DNA from 2 places in the Mesorhizobium sp. ESP-6-2 genome. Region 1 is predicted to be linked to the other one. Evidence: riboswitches for the same ligand, from Rfam matches in the RefSeq annotation. Region 1 holds a riboswitch; the other holds the start of a gene.
What was found. Region 1 has a riboswitch for S-adenosylmethionine ahead of metX (homoserine O-acetyltransferase MetX). Riboswitches for the same ligand answer to the same signal wherever they lie in the genome.
Positions count from the first base shown of each region.

Region 2: linked by a shared signal. The riboswitch ahead of LB532_RS15305 (O-succinylhomoserine sulfhydrylase) and the one ahead of metX (homoserine O-acetyltransferase MetX) in region 1 are both predicted to bind S-adenosylmethionine.

Region 1 is NZ_JAIUGT010000015.1:29,747-36,943, forward strand. Features, by position in the region: gene LB532_RS28995 (ABC transporter ATP-binding protein/permease) at 1-1,385, shown strand, start outside; gene LB532_RS29000 (DUF1194 domain-containing protein) at 1,482-2,285, shown strand; gene metW (methionine biosynthesis protein MetW) at 2,400-3,014, opposite strand; gene metX (homoserine O-acetyltransferase MetX) at 3,073-4,242, opposite strand; SAM riboswitch at 4,354-4,431, opposite strand; gene hisC (histidinol-phosphate transaminase) at 4,567-5,676, shown strand; gene LB532_RS29020 (prephenate/arogenate dehydrogenase family protein) at 5,683-6,618, shown strand; gene LB532_RS29025 (sugar kinase) at 6,615-7,197, opposite strand, start outside.
Region 2 is NZ_JAIUGT010000005.1:74,253-81,449, reverse strand. Features, by position in the region: gene LB532_RS15320 (Hsp33 family molecular chaperone) at 1-241, shown strand, start outside; gene apaG (Co2+/Mg2+ efflux protein ApaG) at 441-833, opposite strand; gene LB532_RS15310 (ceramide glucosyltransferase) at 1,065-2,216, shown strand; gene LB532_RS15305 (O-succinylhomoserine sulfhydrylase) at 2,247-3,437, opposite strand; SAM riboswitch at 3,495-3,572, opposite strand; gene LB532_RS15300 (2'-deoxycytidine 5'-triphosphate deaminase) at 3,650-4,744, shown strand; gene LB532_RS15295 (ABC transporter substrate-binding protein) at 4,843-5,616, shown strand; gene araD1 (AraD1 family protein) at 5,832-6,824, opposite strand; gene mmsB (multiple monosaccharide ABC transporter permease) at 7,026-7,197, opposite strand, start outside.

The DNA.
Region 1 (7,197 bases):
AGCGCATGCAGCAGGATGCGGGCCATCTTTCCGACCTGTCGACGGATCTTGGCGTCGGCCTGCTGCAATCCTTAATCCTGCTCGCCTCCTTCGTCGGCGTGTTGTGGGAACTGTCCTCGGGCTTCGTCTTCCACATCGGCGGGACGTCGCTCGCCATACCGGGCTACATGGTCTGGGCGGCCATACTCTATGCCGGAACGGCTTCCTGGCTGAGCTGGCTGGTCGGACGGCCCCTGATCCACCTCAACAGCGACCGCTACACACGCGAGGCGGAGCTGCGTTCCTCGATGGTGCGCGTCAACGAGAACATCGATGCCATCGCGCTCGCCCGAAGCGAGCCCGACGCCAGGCGGCGGCTGGAAATCGATCTCAGCACCGTGCTCGGGGCCATGCGGCGCATATACAGCGCCCAAATCAATCTCGCCTGGGTGACGGACACCTATGGCTGGATCACCGTGGTGGCTCCCATACTGGTCGCTTCGCCGGTCTATTTCGCGGGCGATATCAGCTTCGGCGGGTTGATGATGGCGGTCGGCGCTTTCAACCAGGTCCATTCCTCATTGCGCTGGTTCATCAACAATATCGGCAGCATCGCCGATTGGCGCGCGACGCTGATGCGCGTCGCCGATTTCCGTATTGCACTGGATGAGACCGATGTGCTGCACGACCAGGAAAGGCGCATCGAATTCGGCGAGAATGCAAACGGCAAGCTGACCTTCGAGAAACTCGAAGTGGCCTCGCCGGAGGGCTGCACGAGGCTCGCCGACCAGCATGTCGAGATCCACGCTGGCGAACGCGTCATGCTCACTGGGGAGCCGGGGGCGGGCAAGACGCTGTTCTTTCGCGCCATTGCCGGCCTGTGGCCGTGGGGAAGCGGGCGCATCGGCATGCCGGCGGGAGAGACGCCCATCTTCGTGCCGCGCACGCCTTACTTCCCAACCGCCACGCTGCGCGAAGTGCTCGACTGCGTGGACGGGGTTGCGCCGGCAAGCGATACCGATATCTCAGCCGTGCTGGCCGAGATCGGCTTGGAACACCTGTCGTCGTCGCTCGGCCGCAGCGCGCGCTGGGAGCATGAACTGGCCGACGAAGAACTGCGCCTGCTGGCCTTTGCCCGCCTCGTGCTGCGGCAACCAAAATGGGTGATCATCGATGAGGCTCTCGATGCCTTCGACGGACCGACACTGCGGCGGGTGCTGTCGATGCTGGAGAAGCGGCTGGCCGGGGCGACGATCCTCAATATAGGGCGCGGCCAGCACGACAATCAGTTCTTCCCGCGCGCCCTGACCATCGTGAAGGCGTCCGGCGTGCCGGCCCTGAAGCCCGCGCGCATAAGGGCGGGCGCGATCGAGCCGCCGCCGGCCGCTCCTCGCCGCAAGAAATAGCACCTCTCGGGGCTGGCCCGCGCCACGCCATGAGGCAGCTTTATTTCGCCGTGATCGCGAGGGAAGATCGCAGCGGAAACATCGCTTGAGCCGGCCATGCTTGATGCTCTCAGCCTGCTTGCCTGCCTGGCCTGCACCGAGGCCACCGCGACTGCCGCTGCACCGGATGGCTTGGCCGTTGACGTCGAACTGGTGCTGGCGGTCGATATCTCATTGTCGATGGACGAGAAGGAGTTCGCCCTGCAGCGCGCCGGCTATGTGCAGGCGCTGCGTCACCCCGACTTCATCAAGGCGGTCCGCGCCGGGGCCACGGGCCGCATCGCGCTCACCTATTTCGAATGGGCCGGCACGGTCCGTGACGACGCGCTCATCGGCTGGCAGGTCGTCGACGGCGCCGAGAGTGCCAACGCTTTTGCCGACAAGATAGCGGCCCGCCCGTTCCGCAGCTTCCACGGCACGTCGATCTCCGGCGCGCTCGCCTTCGGCGCGGGGCTTTTCGACCGCACTACTTTCGAAAGCGAACGCAGCGTCATCGATATTTCCGGTGACGGACCAAACAATATCGGGGCGCCCGTCACCGCCACGCGGGATGCGGCAAACGCCAAAGGCATCGTCATCAACGGCCTGCCGATCCTGATCAATCCGTCGCCCACCTTCAGCCACCTCGACCGGTATTACGCCCAGTGCGTAACCGGCGGGCCGGGCTCCTTCGTGCTGCCGATTTATGCAGCCGCCGAATTTTCCACCGCCATCCGCCGCAAGCTGATTCTCGAGGTCAGCGGCGTCCAGAACGAGACCAGGATCATTCCCGCCGAAGCCGAGGCTCCGATGGACTGCCTGCAAGGCGAACGCGACAGACGGTTCTTGTTGGATCCGTATTTCCCGGAGCTCGATCGCTGAGCCTTCGCCGGTCTATGCGGGCCGGGTTCCAACCTGCTGATGACCTTCGTCGGATCAACCCGCAGCTCGACTTCGCCCGAAAAGGGGGTGTCATAGCCGCCTCCGGGATGGGCCTTATCGCTTCAACAAGAACACCGCTTGCTGGCCGAAGAAATTCCAGAACCACCATGGCATCGACAGGCCGATCTTCTGGCCGTTGGCGTCGAGCGCGGTTGCCCTTTCCACGGTCGCGCCAAGCTCCTCGCACAGATTGACGAAGTCGCGGATGGTGCAGAAGTGGATGTTCGGCGTGTCGTACCAGGAATAGGGCAGGTCTTTGGTGACCGGCATGCGGCCCTTGACGAACAGCGACAGGCGCACCCGCCAGTGGCCGAAATTGGGGAAGGACACGATGGCGTGTTCGCCGATCCTGAGCAATTCGTCGAGAACGAGCTTCGGGTTGCGGGTCGCCTGCAAGGTCTGCGACAGGACGACGAAATCAAAACCTTTGTCGGGATAGAATTCAAGATCCTTGTCGGCGTCGCCCTGGACGACGGAAAGGCCGCGCGCGACGCATTCGTTGACGCCGCGCTGCGACAGTTCCAGTCCACGGCCGTCGATCTGCTTGGTCTCCTGCAAAAGCTCGAGCAGCGAGCCGTCGCCGGAGCCGACGTCCAGCACCCGCGATTGCGGCGGGATCAGACCGGCGATCACCTCGAGATCGACGCGTTGGGCGCGATTGACGCTCATGGCTTGCCCCTTGTCGTGGCGCGTGACCCTTGACGGACAAGTCTGCAATTTTGCGGGGTCATGCGCCGAGCCCTCTCGCTCGCGCGGCCGAGCCGATGAAGCCGTTGATGGCGGCGAACAGTTCTGGCTCGTCGAGCAGGAAGGCGTCGTGCCCGCGATCGGTCTCGATCTCGACGAAGGACACCGACGCGCCGGCGGCATTCAGCGCATGGACGATCGAGCGGCTCTCCTCGGTCGGAAACAGCCAATCCGAGGTGAACGACACCAGGCAGAAGCGTGTCTTGGTGCCGGCAAAAGCATCGGCCAGCCTGCCGCCATGGTCTGCGGCGAGGTCGAAATAATCCATGGACCGCGTCATGTAGAGATAGGAATTGGCGTCGAAACGGTCGACGAAAGTCATGCCCTGGTGACGCAGATAGCTCTCGATCTGGAAGTCGGCGTCGAAGCCGAAGGTCAGCGCTTCGCGGTCCTGCAAGTTGCGGCCGAACTTCCGGTGCAGGGCTGCTTCGGACAGGTAGGTGATGTGGGCGGCCATGCGCGCCACGGCGAGCCCCTTTTCCGGGCGTTTGCCGTGGTCGAAATATTTGCCGCCATGCCATTCAGGGTCGGCCATCACGGCCTGCCGGCCGACCTCGTGGAAAGCGATGTTCTGCGAGGAATGCCGCGCGCCGGTGGCGATCGGCAGCGCCGAGAAAACACGCTCCGGATAGCTCGACGCCCATTGCAGCACCTGCATGCCGCCCATCGACCCGCCGAGCACGCAAAACAGTTTTTCGATGCCGAAATGGTCGATCAGCATCTGCTGGGCACGCACCATGTCGCGGATGGTGATGACCGGAAGGTCCAGCCCATAGGGCTTGCCGGTAGCGGGATTGGTGGAGGCCGGACCGGTGGAACCGAGGCAGCCGCCGATGACGTTTGAGCAGATGACGAAGAAACGGCTGGTGTCGATGATCTTGCCGGGGCCGATCAGCACTTCCCACCAACCCGGCTTGCCGGTCACTGGATTGGTGCTGGCCACATGCTGGTCGCCGGTCAATGCGTGGCAAACGAGAATGGCGTTGGAACGGGCTTCGTTCAGCGTGCCATAGGTCTGGTAGGCGATCTGGAACGGCGACAGCAGGGTGCCGGCGTCGAGCTTGAGCGGCTTGTCGGCGCCGAAGCGCACGACCGGGCTCGACGGCTGGTCTGCCTCGTTGTTGGTTCTGCCAGCGCGCTGAGCGGCCATCGCATCCTCTTACATCGCACGACGTGTCTGGCGGAAACCGAATACGGGCCGACACGGGTGTCCGGCCGGCCGCGGACAATAAAAAACCGGCAATGCCTTCGCAAAGCCGGTTACGTCACGCAAACGGCCCTTTAGCGAATTGTTTAACGTGGCTGCAAGCCGACCGGCCAAATCACCACGGAACTGTTGCTGCCCTTCTAGAACTCGCCTGCCTTGCCGTCAATGCCGCTTGCTGGCACCACTGCCGCCTCTCGACATTGCCGGCCATGGCTTGTATTTCCGCTGCGGCTTCCAGACGGGAGCGTTCTCGACGGATTTTGCAAAATGAACCAGAAACCGGATCAGGCACGTCCTCAGCCGCGCGCGGGTATCATGGACATCCAGGCCTATGTGCCGGGCAAGAGCTCGGCCCCTGCCGGGGTGGACAAGGTCCACAAGCTGTCGTCGAACGAGAACCCGCTCGGCCCCTCGCCAAAGGCAATCGAGGCCGCGCGCGAGGTCGCCGCCAAGCTCGACGTCTATCCCGACGGCACCGCCCGGCGCCTGCGCGAAGCAATCGCCGAGGTGCATTGTCTGAACGCACAGAACATCATCTGTTCCAACGGCTCCGACGAGATCCTCGGCCTGCTGGCGCAGACTTATCTCGCGCCCGGCGACGAGGCCATATTCACCGAACACGCCTTCATGGTCTACAAGATCTACATCCAGTCGGCGGGTGCCACGCCTGTCGCGGTCAAGGAGACCCAGGAGCGCGCCGACATCGATGCGATCCTGGCGGCCGTCACGCCACGTACGAAGATCGTGTTCCTCGCCAATCCCAACAATCCGACCGGCACTTACGTGCCGTTCCAGGAGGTGCGCCGCCTGCATGCCGGCCTGCCGAAGAACGTGCTTCTGGTGCTCGATGCCGCCTATGCAGAATATGTCAGGCGCAACGACTATGAGGCCGGCATCGAGCTCGCGGGCAGCTCTCAGAACGTGGTCATGACCCGCACCTTCTCCAAGATCGGACTTGGCGGGGCGCGGATCGGATGGATGTATGGGCCGATGCACATCGTCGACGCGATCAACCGCATACGCGGCCCTTTCAATGTCAATGCGACGGCGATCGAGGCCGGCATCGCTGCCGTCCGCGACCGCGCCCATGTCGAGCGCAGCGTCGCGCATAACGAGACCTGGCTGGCCTGGCTGAGCGAGCAGATGACTGGGCTCGGGTTGCGGGTGACGCCGAGCGTCGGCAATTTCCTCCTCATTCATTTTCCCGACGACGGCAAGCATTCGGCCGCGGCGGCGGACGACTATCTCACCCAGCGCGGCTACATACTGCGGCGTGTTTCGGGCTATGGCTTTCCCAACGCATTGCGCATGACGGTCGGCACCGAAGAGGCCAATCGCGGCGTGGTCGCGGCACTCACGACATTCCTGAAAAGCTAGAACGCCATGACATCACCGATGTTCGAAAAGATCGCGCTGGTCGGCATCGGCCTGATCGGCTCGTCGCTGGCCCGTATCATCCGCCGCGAGGGCCTGGCCGGCCATCTCGCCATCTCGACGCGCAGCGCTGCAACGCTGGCGCGGGCGCAAGAGCTTGGCCTGGGCTCCTCCTACACCATAGATGCCAAGGAAGCGGTCCGCGATGCCGACCTGGTCATCGTCTCGGTGCCGGTCGGCTCGTCCGGCACGGTGGCGCAAGAGATCGCGCCGGCGCTGAAGAAGGGCGCCATCGTCACCGATGTCGGCTCGACCAAGGCTTCCGTGATTGCACAGATGCAGCCGCATATACCCGATGGAGTGCATTTCATTCCCGGCCATCCGCTGGCCGGCACGGAGAAATCTGGGCCCGATGCCGGTTTCGCCGATCTGTTCGACAACCGCTGGTGCATTTTCACCCCGCTGCCGGACACGGATCCGGACGCGCTGGAAAGGCTTTCCGAATTCTGGCGCCGTTGCGGCGCCAACATCGACACGATGGATCCGCAGCATCACGACATGACGCTGGCCATCGTCTCGCATTTGCCGCACATCATCGCCTACAACATCGTCGGCACCGCCGATGACCTGGAATCGGTGACCAAGACGGAAGTCATCAAATATTCCGCTTCCGGTTTCCGCGACTTCACGCGTCTCGCCGCCTCCGATCCGACCATGTGGCGGGACGTGTGCCTGCACAACAAGGATGCGATTCTGGAAATGCTGGCGCGGTTCTCGGAGGATCTGGCTTTCCTGCAGCGGGCGATCCGCTGGGGCGACGGCGACAAGCTGTTCGACCTGTTCACCCGCACCCGCGCCGTGCGCCGCTCGATCATCGAGGCCGGCCAGGACATCGACGTGCCGGATTTCGGCCGCCAGGCGGTCGAACATCCGGCGAAAAACTAGGCTCCTTCAGGCCAGGTCGCCGCCATCATCGCCAGTGTCTCGGCGCGATCGGGCGCGCCCAGCCTACCACCGAAGCGCTGACATTTGAGCGCCGCGGCCGCGCTGGCAAAGCGCAGCGCCTTTTCGATCGGCATGGCTTGCGCCAGCCCGGCCGCGAAGGCGCCATGAAAGACGTCGCCGGCTGCCAGAGTATCCACCACCTCGACCTTTGGCGCAGCGACGTGGCGTACGCGACCGGCGTGCCTGTCGTGCCACCACGTTCCAGCGCCGCCGGCGGTTACCGCGACGAAAGCGTCGGTGCGCGACGCGAGGTCGGCGCATGCGGCCTGCGGGTCCAGCGCCTGGCCGCAGACGATGCGCGCCGCCGGTTCGGAGGCGACGATGTGCGAGGCGAGCGGCAACAGTCCCTCCAGCACTGCCAATGGCGCGGTGTCGGCATCGAGGATCGCGGGTCGGCCGGCAGCGCGAGCGGCCGTGAGGGCAAGCGCTGAGGCACCCGGCCAGCGCACATCGGCCAGCACGGCATCGAAGGCGGCGAGATCGGCGACCGGCAAGCCGTCGGGATCGGCCTGGGCACGC
Region 2 (7,197 bases), on a different contig from region 1:
TCCGACCATCGGCGCCGAGCGGCTGCTCTATCGTCTGTTCCACGAGCATGGCGTGCGCGTCTTCGGCGGCGTTCCCGTCGCCGATCAGTGCTCATGCTCCCGCGACAAGATCCGCGGCATCCTCGAGGGCTTCTCCGCGCAGGAGATCAAGGACAGCACCGAGGACGGCGGCATCCACGTCGCCTGCGAGTTCTGTTCGACGCAATATGACTTCGACCCGGCCGAGTTTGCGGCGCAGTGAAGTGCTTCGTTCTCCTCGTCACTATACGGGGAGAAGGTGCCGGCAGGCGGATGAGGGGCAGCGCTGAGTTCGGCGTTAGGGCAGTCTTCATTCGGTGCGCGAGATAGATCTCCAGAGTCGGCGCCGCCCCTCATTGTCCTGCCGGACATTTCTCCCCCGTATAGTGACGGGGAGAAAGAGGCTGTCGCCGCCGCTTTCGCTAATTCACCGTTCGCCTCGTCCCTGGCAGATCCAGCGAAAACGCGGGGATAGCGATGTCGAATGTCTCGCCCCGCTCGTTGCGCATGGTGTAGTGGCCGACCATGATCCCCGACGGCGTCGAGAGCGGACAGCCCGACGTGTATTGGTAGCTGTCGCCGGGATTGAGTTCGGGCTGATCGCCGACCACGCCGGCGCCTCGCACTTCCTCGACCCGGCCGGCGCCGTCGGTTATGTGCCAATAGCGCGATAACAGCTGCACGAATTCGTCGGACTGGTTGTCGATCGTTATCTGGTAGCCCCAGACGTAGCGGTTTTCCGTAGGATCCGAGCGGTCCTCGAGATAGAACGGCCTGACCTGCACTTCGATGTTGCGCGTGACGGCGCGGTACATGAGCGGCTCCAAAACAAATCCGGTGTGGAACATTCGGCGCTCTTTGCGGTTCGATCAACCGTGCGCGTCCGAGTTGCCACCTCGAGGGGGCAAGTGCCGACAAACAATGTCATTTGAGTGACACATGACAATGATGGTGTGCACCAGCAATGCCGGGCGACTCGGGCGCTCTGTCGAACTGTCGAAAACGGCCGCCAGGCGGGCCGGTTTTTCTGGAGTGACCGGATATCGATGGAACTCGCTCTCATAACCGGCTCGCTTTCGATCGCTCTCATCGCCTCAAATCTCGCCAGCATCCTGCTCGCCTGTTCGCGCCTGAAACGGCGCGCCGCCATCGCGCCGCCGGCCGGCAAGCCGCTGCCTGTGTCGATCGTCATCCCGGCGCGCGGCGTCGAGCCGTTTACCCATGAGACGCTTGAGCGCGCTTTCTCGCTCGACTGGCCGCGCTACGAACTGATCTTCTGTGTCGCCCATGCCGACGACCCCGCGGTCAAGCCGATCCGCGCCGCCATCGCCCGCTTTCCAGCCGTGCCGGCCCGCCTGCTTACCGGCGACGACCGCATCAGCGCCAACCCGAAACTGAACAATTGCGTCAAGGGCTGGGAGGCTGCGCGCCACGACTGGGTCATTCTCGCCGATTCCAACGTGCTGATGCCGAAAGACTACGTCCAGCACCTGATGGCGGCATGGCGGCGGGACACCGGCCTGGTTTGCTCGACGCCGATCGGTTCGCGGCCCGACGGCTTCTGGGCAGAAGTCGAATGCGCCTTCCTCAACACGCTGCAGGCGCGCTGGCAATATGCCGGCGAGGCGCTTGGCCTCGGCTTTGCCCAGGGCAAGAGCATGTTGTGGAACAAGCAGATGCTCGACGCCAATGGCGGCATCCGTGCGCTCGCCGCCGAGATCGCGGAGGATGCCGCGTCGACCAAACTGGTCAACAGGCTGGGCCTGCGCGTCAATCTCGTCGCTTCGCCTTTCGAGCAGCCGCTCGGGCAGCGCATGCCGGGCGAGATCTGGTCGCGCCAGGCCCGCTGGGCGCGCCTGCGCCGCGTCACCTTTCCGCTGTTCTTCGCACCCGAGATCCTGACCGGCGTGGCGGCTCCGCTCGTGCTGGCGCTGATCGCCGCAGCCAGCGCCGGCGTCAGCCTGCCCATGACAGCGCTCTGCGTGCTGGCGCTCGCCTACCTGCCGGAATGCATGCTCGCCTCGGCAAAGGGCTGGTATCTGTCGCCGCGCATCGTCACCGCGATGATCGCACGAGACCTGATGTTGCCCGCCATCTGGGCGCGCGGCTGGCTGGGTCGTGCGGTCGACTGGCGCGGCAACGCCATGACCATCGGCACCAAGGCGGCTGAACTGGAAGAGACGCCATCGCGCGCCTGATCGACGCGGACGACGATGCCTCGACCGGCCTTATTTGGCGGCCTCAAGCGCCTGCGCGATGTCTTCCAGCAGATCGTCGGTATCCTCCAGCCCGACCGACAGCCTGAGCGTGCCGGGTCCGATGCCGAGCTCGGCGCGCGCTTCGTCGCTGAGGTTCTTGTGCGTCGTCGTCGCCGGATGGGTGATCAGGCTTTTGGCGTCGCCGAGATTGTTCGAGATCAGGACGATGTCGAGCGCGTTCTGCAGGGCGAAGGCACCCTGCTTGCCGCCCTTGACGTCAAAGCAGATCAGGGTGGAGCCGCCCGACATCTGCTTCTTGACGATATCGGCCTGCGGATGGTCGGCGCGGCCGGGATAGATGACGCGGGCGATCTCCGGCTGCTCGGCCAGGAAATCGGCGATCTTGCCGGCGCTCTCCGTCTGCTGGCGCACGCGCAGCGGCAGCGTTTCCAGGCCCTTCAGCAGCGTCCAGGCGTTGAACGGCGACAGGCTGGGGCCGGTATGGCGGAAATAATCGTGCAGGTTTTCGTCGATCCATTTCTTGTCCGACAGGATGACGCCGCCGAGACAACGGCCCTGGCCATCGATGTGCTTGGTCGCCGAATAGACCACGACATGCGCGCCGAGCTGCAACGGCTTCTGCTGCAGCGGCGTGGCGAAGACATTGTCCACGACCAGCCGCGCGCCGATCGAATTGGCAAGCGAAGCGACGGCTGATATGTCCACCACCTCAAGCGTCGGGTTGGTCGGGCTTTCCAGGAAAAACAGCTTGGTGTTGGGCCGAACCGCCTTTTCCCAGTTGGCAATGTCGGTGCCGTCGACCAGCGTCGCCTCGATGCCGTAACGCGGCGCCAGCGTCTCGACCACCCAGCGGCAGGAGCCGAACAGGGCGCGCGCCGCAACGATATGATCGCCGGCCTTGACGCTGCACAGGAGGGCTGCCGTCACCGCCGCCATGCCGGACGCGGTGGCGCGCGCGTCCTCGGCGCCTTCGAGCGCGCACATGCGCTTCTCGAACATGTCGACGGTCGGATTGGCATAGCGTGAATAGATGAAGCCCGGTTCCTCGCCCTTGAAGCGGGCTTCGGCGGCTTGGGCCGTCTCATAGACATAGCCCTGGGTCAGGTATATCGCCTCGGAAGTTTCACCGAAGCCGGAACGCAGGGTCCCGCCATGCACGAGTGCGGTCTGAGGCTTCCAGTTGCGCGTCTTGCTCGTCATCGTCCTATCCAAACACAAAAAAACCGGCCGCGAAAAAGTCGCAACCGGTCCATACGGCCTTGCGGCCCGACGGTCCTTTAGCGACTTGTTTAACGTGGCTGCAAGCCGACCGGCCAAATCACCACGGGATAACGACCCTTTAGACCCGCGCCACGCTTGCGTCAATTGCCGGCTTCATTAAGAGACTTGTACCAGCAGAGCGGAGCCAGACTTTGCGGCAGACAGGAATTCTTCCCGATCAGGACATTGCGGCGCTGTTCCAGTCCGGCGCGCTGAAGTCGTCGCGTGCGCTCGACGCCGACCAGATCCAGCCGGCCAGCCTTGATCTGAGGCTCGGCCAAAAGGCGTGGCGGGTGCGCGCGTCCTTCCTGCCGGGTCCCAACCACAAGGTCAGTGAAAAACTCGACCGGCTGAAGCTGCACGAGATCAGCCTGGCCGACGGCGCCGTTTTGGAAACCGGCTGCGTCTACATCGTGCCCCTGCTCGAAAGCCTGGCGCTGCCGGCGGAAATTTCGGCGTCCGCCAATCCCAAGAGCTCGACCGGGCGGCTCGATATCTTCACCCGCGTGATGACCGATCGCGGCCACGAGTTCGACAAGATCGCCGCCGGCTATCATGGTCCGCTCTATCTCGAAGTCAGTCCACGCACCTTCCCGATCGTCGTGCGCGCCGGCTCGCGCCTTTCGCAGATACGCTTCCGCACCGGCAATGCGCTGCTCTCGGAAGCAGAGTTGCATCAATTGCACCGGGCCGAAATGCTGGTCGCCACCGAACCGCCGAACATTTCCGGCGGCGGCATCGCATTGTCGATCGATCTCAACGGCGACAGTGACGGGCTGGTCGGCTATCGCGGCAAGCACCATACCGGCCTCGTCGATGTCGACAAGCGCGCGGCGCAGGAGATCGTCGACTTCTGGGAGCCGATCCACAAGAGCGGCGCCGGCGAGCTGGTGCTCGATCCGGACGAGTTCTACATCCTCGTCAGCCAGGAAGCGGTGCATGTGCCGCCGCTCTACGCGGCCGAAATGACGCCCTTCGATCCACTGGTGGGCGAGTTCCGTGTCCACTATGCCGGCTTCTTCGATCCGGGCTTCGGCCATTCGGCGGCCGGCGGCACCGGCAGCCGCGCCGTGCTCGAAGTGCGCAGCCATGAGGTGCCGTTCATCCTCGATCATGGCCAGATCGTCGGCCGGCTGGTCTACGAGCATATGCTGAAGCGGCCGCAGGCGCTTTACGGCACCGAGCTCGGCTCGAACTACCAGGCGCAGGGCCTGAAGCTGTCCAAGCACTTTCGCGCCGCGCCCTGAACGCTCATCACCGTCAGGCAAGATACTTGCCTGCGCCGGCTCGCCATGCTTGGCTGCCTCGCCGGCCGCCGACGTGGCGGCGCTCAAGGGGAATGAAAATGCAGATTTCGAAATGGATCATATCGGCGGCGGCCGCCGCCATGCTGACGCTTGGTGCTGGCGCCCTGTCGGCGCATGCGGCGGAGAAAATCAAGATCGGCACCGAGGGCGCCTATCCGCCGTTCAACACCATCACGCCCGACGGCAAGGTCGAGGGCTTCGACATCGACATCGCCAACGCCTTGTGCGCGCAGATGAAGGTCGAATGCGAGATCGTCACCCAGGACTGGGACGGCATCATCCCGGCGCTGCAGGCCAAGAAATTCGACGCCATCATCGCTTCGATGAGCATCACCGAGGAGCGCAAGAAGCAGGTCGCGTTCACCCACAAATACTATACGACGCCGCTGTCGCTCGTCGCCCTCAAGGACAGCGACATCGCCTCGACCGAATCGGCGGCACTCGCCGGCAAGACGGTCGGCGCCCAGGCGGCGACCACGCAGGCTAACTACGCCCAGGACGTCTATGGCAAGGCCGGCGCCGAAGCGAAGCTCTATCCGACCCAGGAAGAGGCAATCACAGATCTCCAGAACGGCCGCCTCGATGCCGTCCTTTCCGACAAGTTCGTGCTGATGGACTGGATGAAGAAGGCGAGCGACGGTTGCTGCAAGATGGTCGGCGACGTCAAGGGCACCGAGACCGAAGCCGGCATTGCCGTGCGTCTCGAGGATACGGCGCTGCGCGACAAGCTCAACGCAGCCATCGACGCCATCGTCGCCGACGGCACCTACAAGAAGATCCAGGACAAGTATTTCGATTTCGATATTTATTGAGATCTGAGACGCTTCTTACCTTCTCCCCTTGTGGGAGAAGGCGGCCTCGCGAAGCGAGGTCGGATGAGGGGTGTTCCAGGGAACGCCAACGCCTCACTCCGGCCAGCACCCCTCAACCGTCTCGGCGCTGCGCGCTGGTCCACTGCCCTGGGGCGAGCCACGGGTCTCGCCCCTCCCTTCGGACCCCACAGGGGAGAAGGAAGTGATGTCCACCCTCACAGCGCCTTCACCGCCACCTTCACCGGCTGCTCGATTTCGAGCGGATTGCGCAGCGGCAGGCCGAAATCGCCGGCCTCGATCTCGAACACGTCGCCGGCCTCGGTCTTGATTCCGTCGGCGAAGGACAGGGTCGCGGTGCCGAACATGTGCACATGCACGTCGCCCGGCTGGCGGAAAGCCGAATATTTGAAATGGTGGTGTTCGAGATTGGCGATGGTGTGCGACATGTTCGCTTCGCCCGACAGGAACGGCTTTTCCCACATCAGCTTGCTGTCGCGCCAGATGCGTGAGGAGCCCCTGATGTCGGCGGGCAGGTCGCCGACTAGGATCTCCGGTCCGAAGGAGGCGTTGCGCAGCTTGGAATGGGCGAGGAAGAGGTAGTTCACGCGTTCGGTCACATGGTCGGAGAATTCGTTCGACAGCGTGAAGCCGACCCGGAACGGCGCGCCGTCGTCGCCGATGACATAGATGCCGGCCACCTCGGGCTCCTCGCCGGCGTCCTTGGCGAAGGCCGGCGACATCAACGCGGCACCCGGCGCCACGGCCATCGTGCCGTTGCCCTTGTAGAACCATTCTGGCTGCACCCCGATCTGGCCTTTCGCGGGTTTGCCGCCTTCCAGCCCCATGCGGAACATCTTCATGGAATCGGTGAGCTGCTCCTCGCCGTCGGTGCTGAGCTTCTTGTGCATGGAATCGCGCGTCGCTGCCGAGCCGAGATGCGTTAGCCCCGTGCCGGTCAGATGCAGATGCGCCGGATCGGGATGATTGATCGGCGACAGCAGCCGCCCCTTCTTGTAGGCGGCGTCGAGATCGACGGTCTCGCCGAGCCCCTTGCGTTCGATCAGCGCGGCAAGGCCGACGCCGGTACGAGCGGCTTCCATCGCCAGCGAATAGACGCTGCGCGCGCCGTTGATGATCCGGGTCTTGCCGCCCGTGCGGGCAACGACACGGATGGTCTCGGCGTCGTCGAGAATCTGCGAGATCAGCATGATCAGTCCTCTCTCATATGTCTTGGCATGGCTGCCTTCTGGCAAACCCTGACCTGCGCGGCTCGGACTGGCCGTGCCACGGGTTGAACTCTTCGTCCGGATTGCGCTCGCGAGCCCGGTCCCTGAAGGACTTCTTCAAGCCGGCGAATTGCCGGCAGCGCCGCGACCGTATGCCTCCTGCTTGCCTCGCCTGAAATCTGTTCAGGCCTTGTTCTTGTTGTAGACGTCGAAGATAACGGCGCCGAGCAGCACCAGGCCCTTGACCACTTGCTGCCAGTCGACATTGACGCCCATGATCGACATGCCGTTGTTCATCACGCCCATGATGAAGCCGCCGACCACCGCGCCGATGACCTGACCGACGCCGCCCATC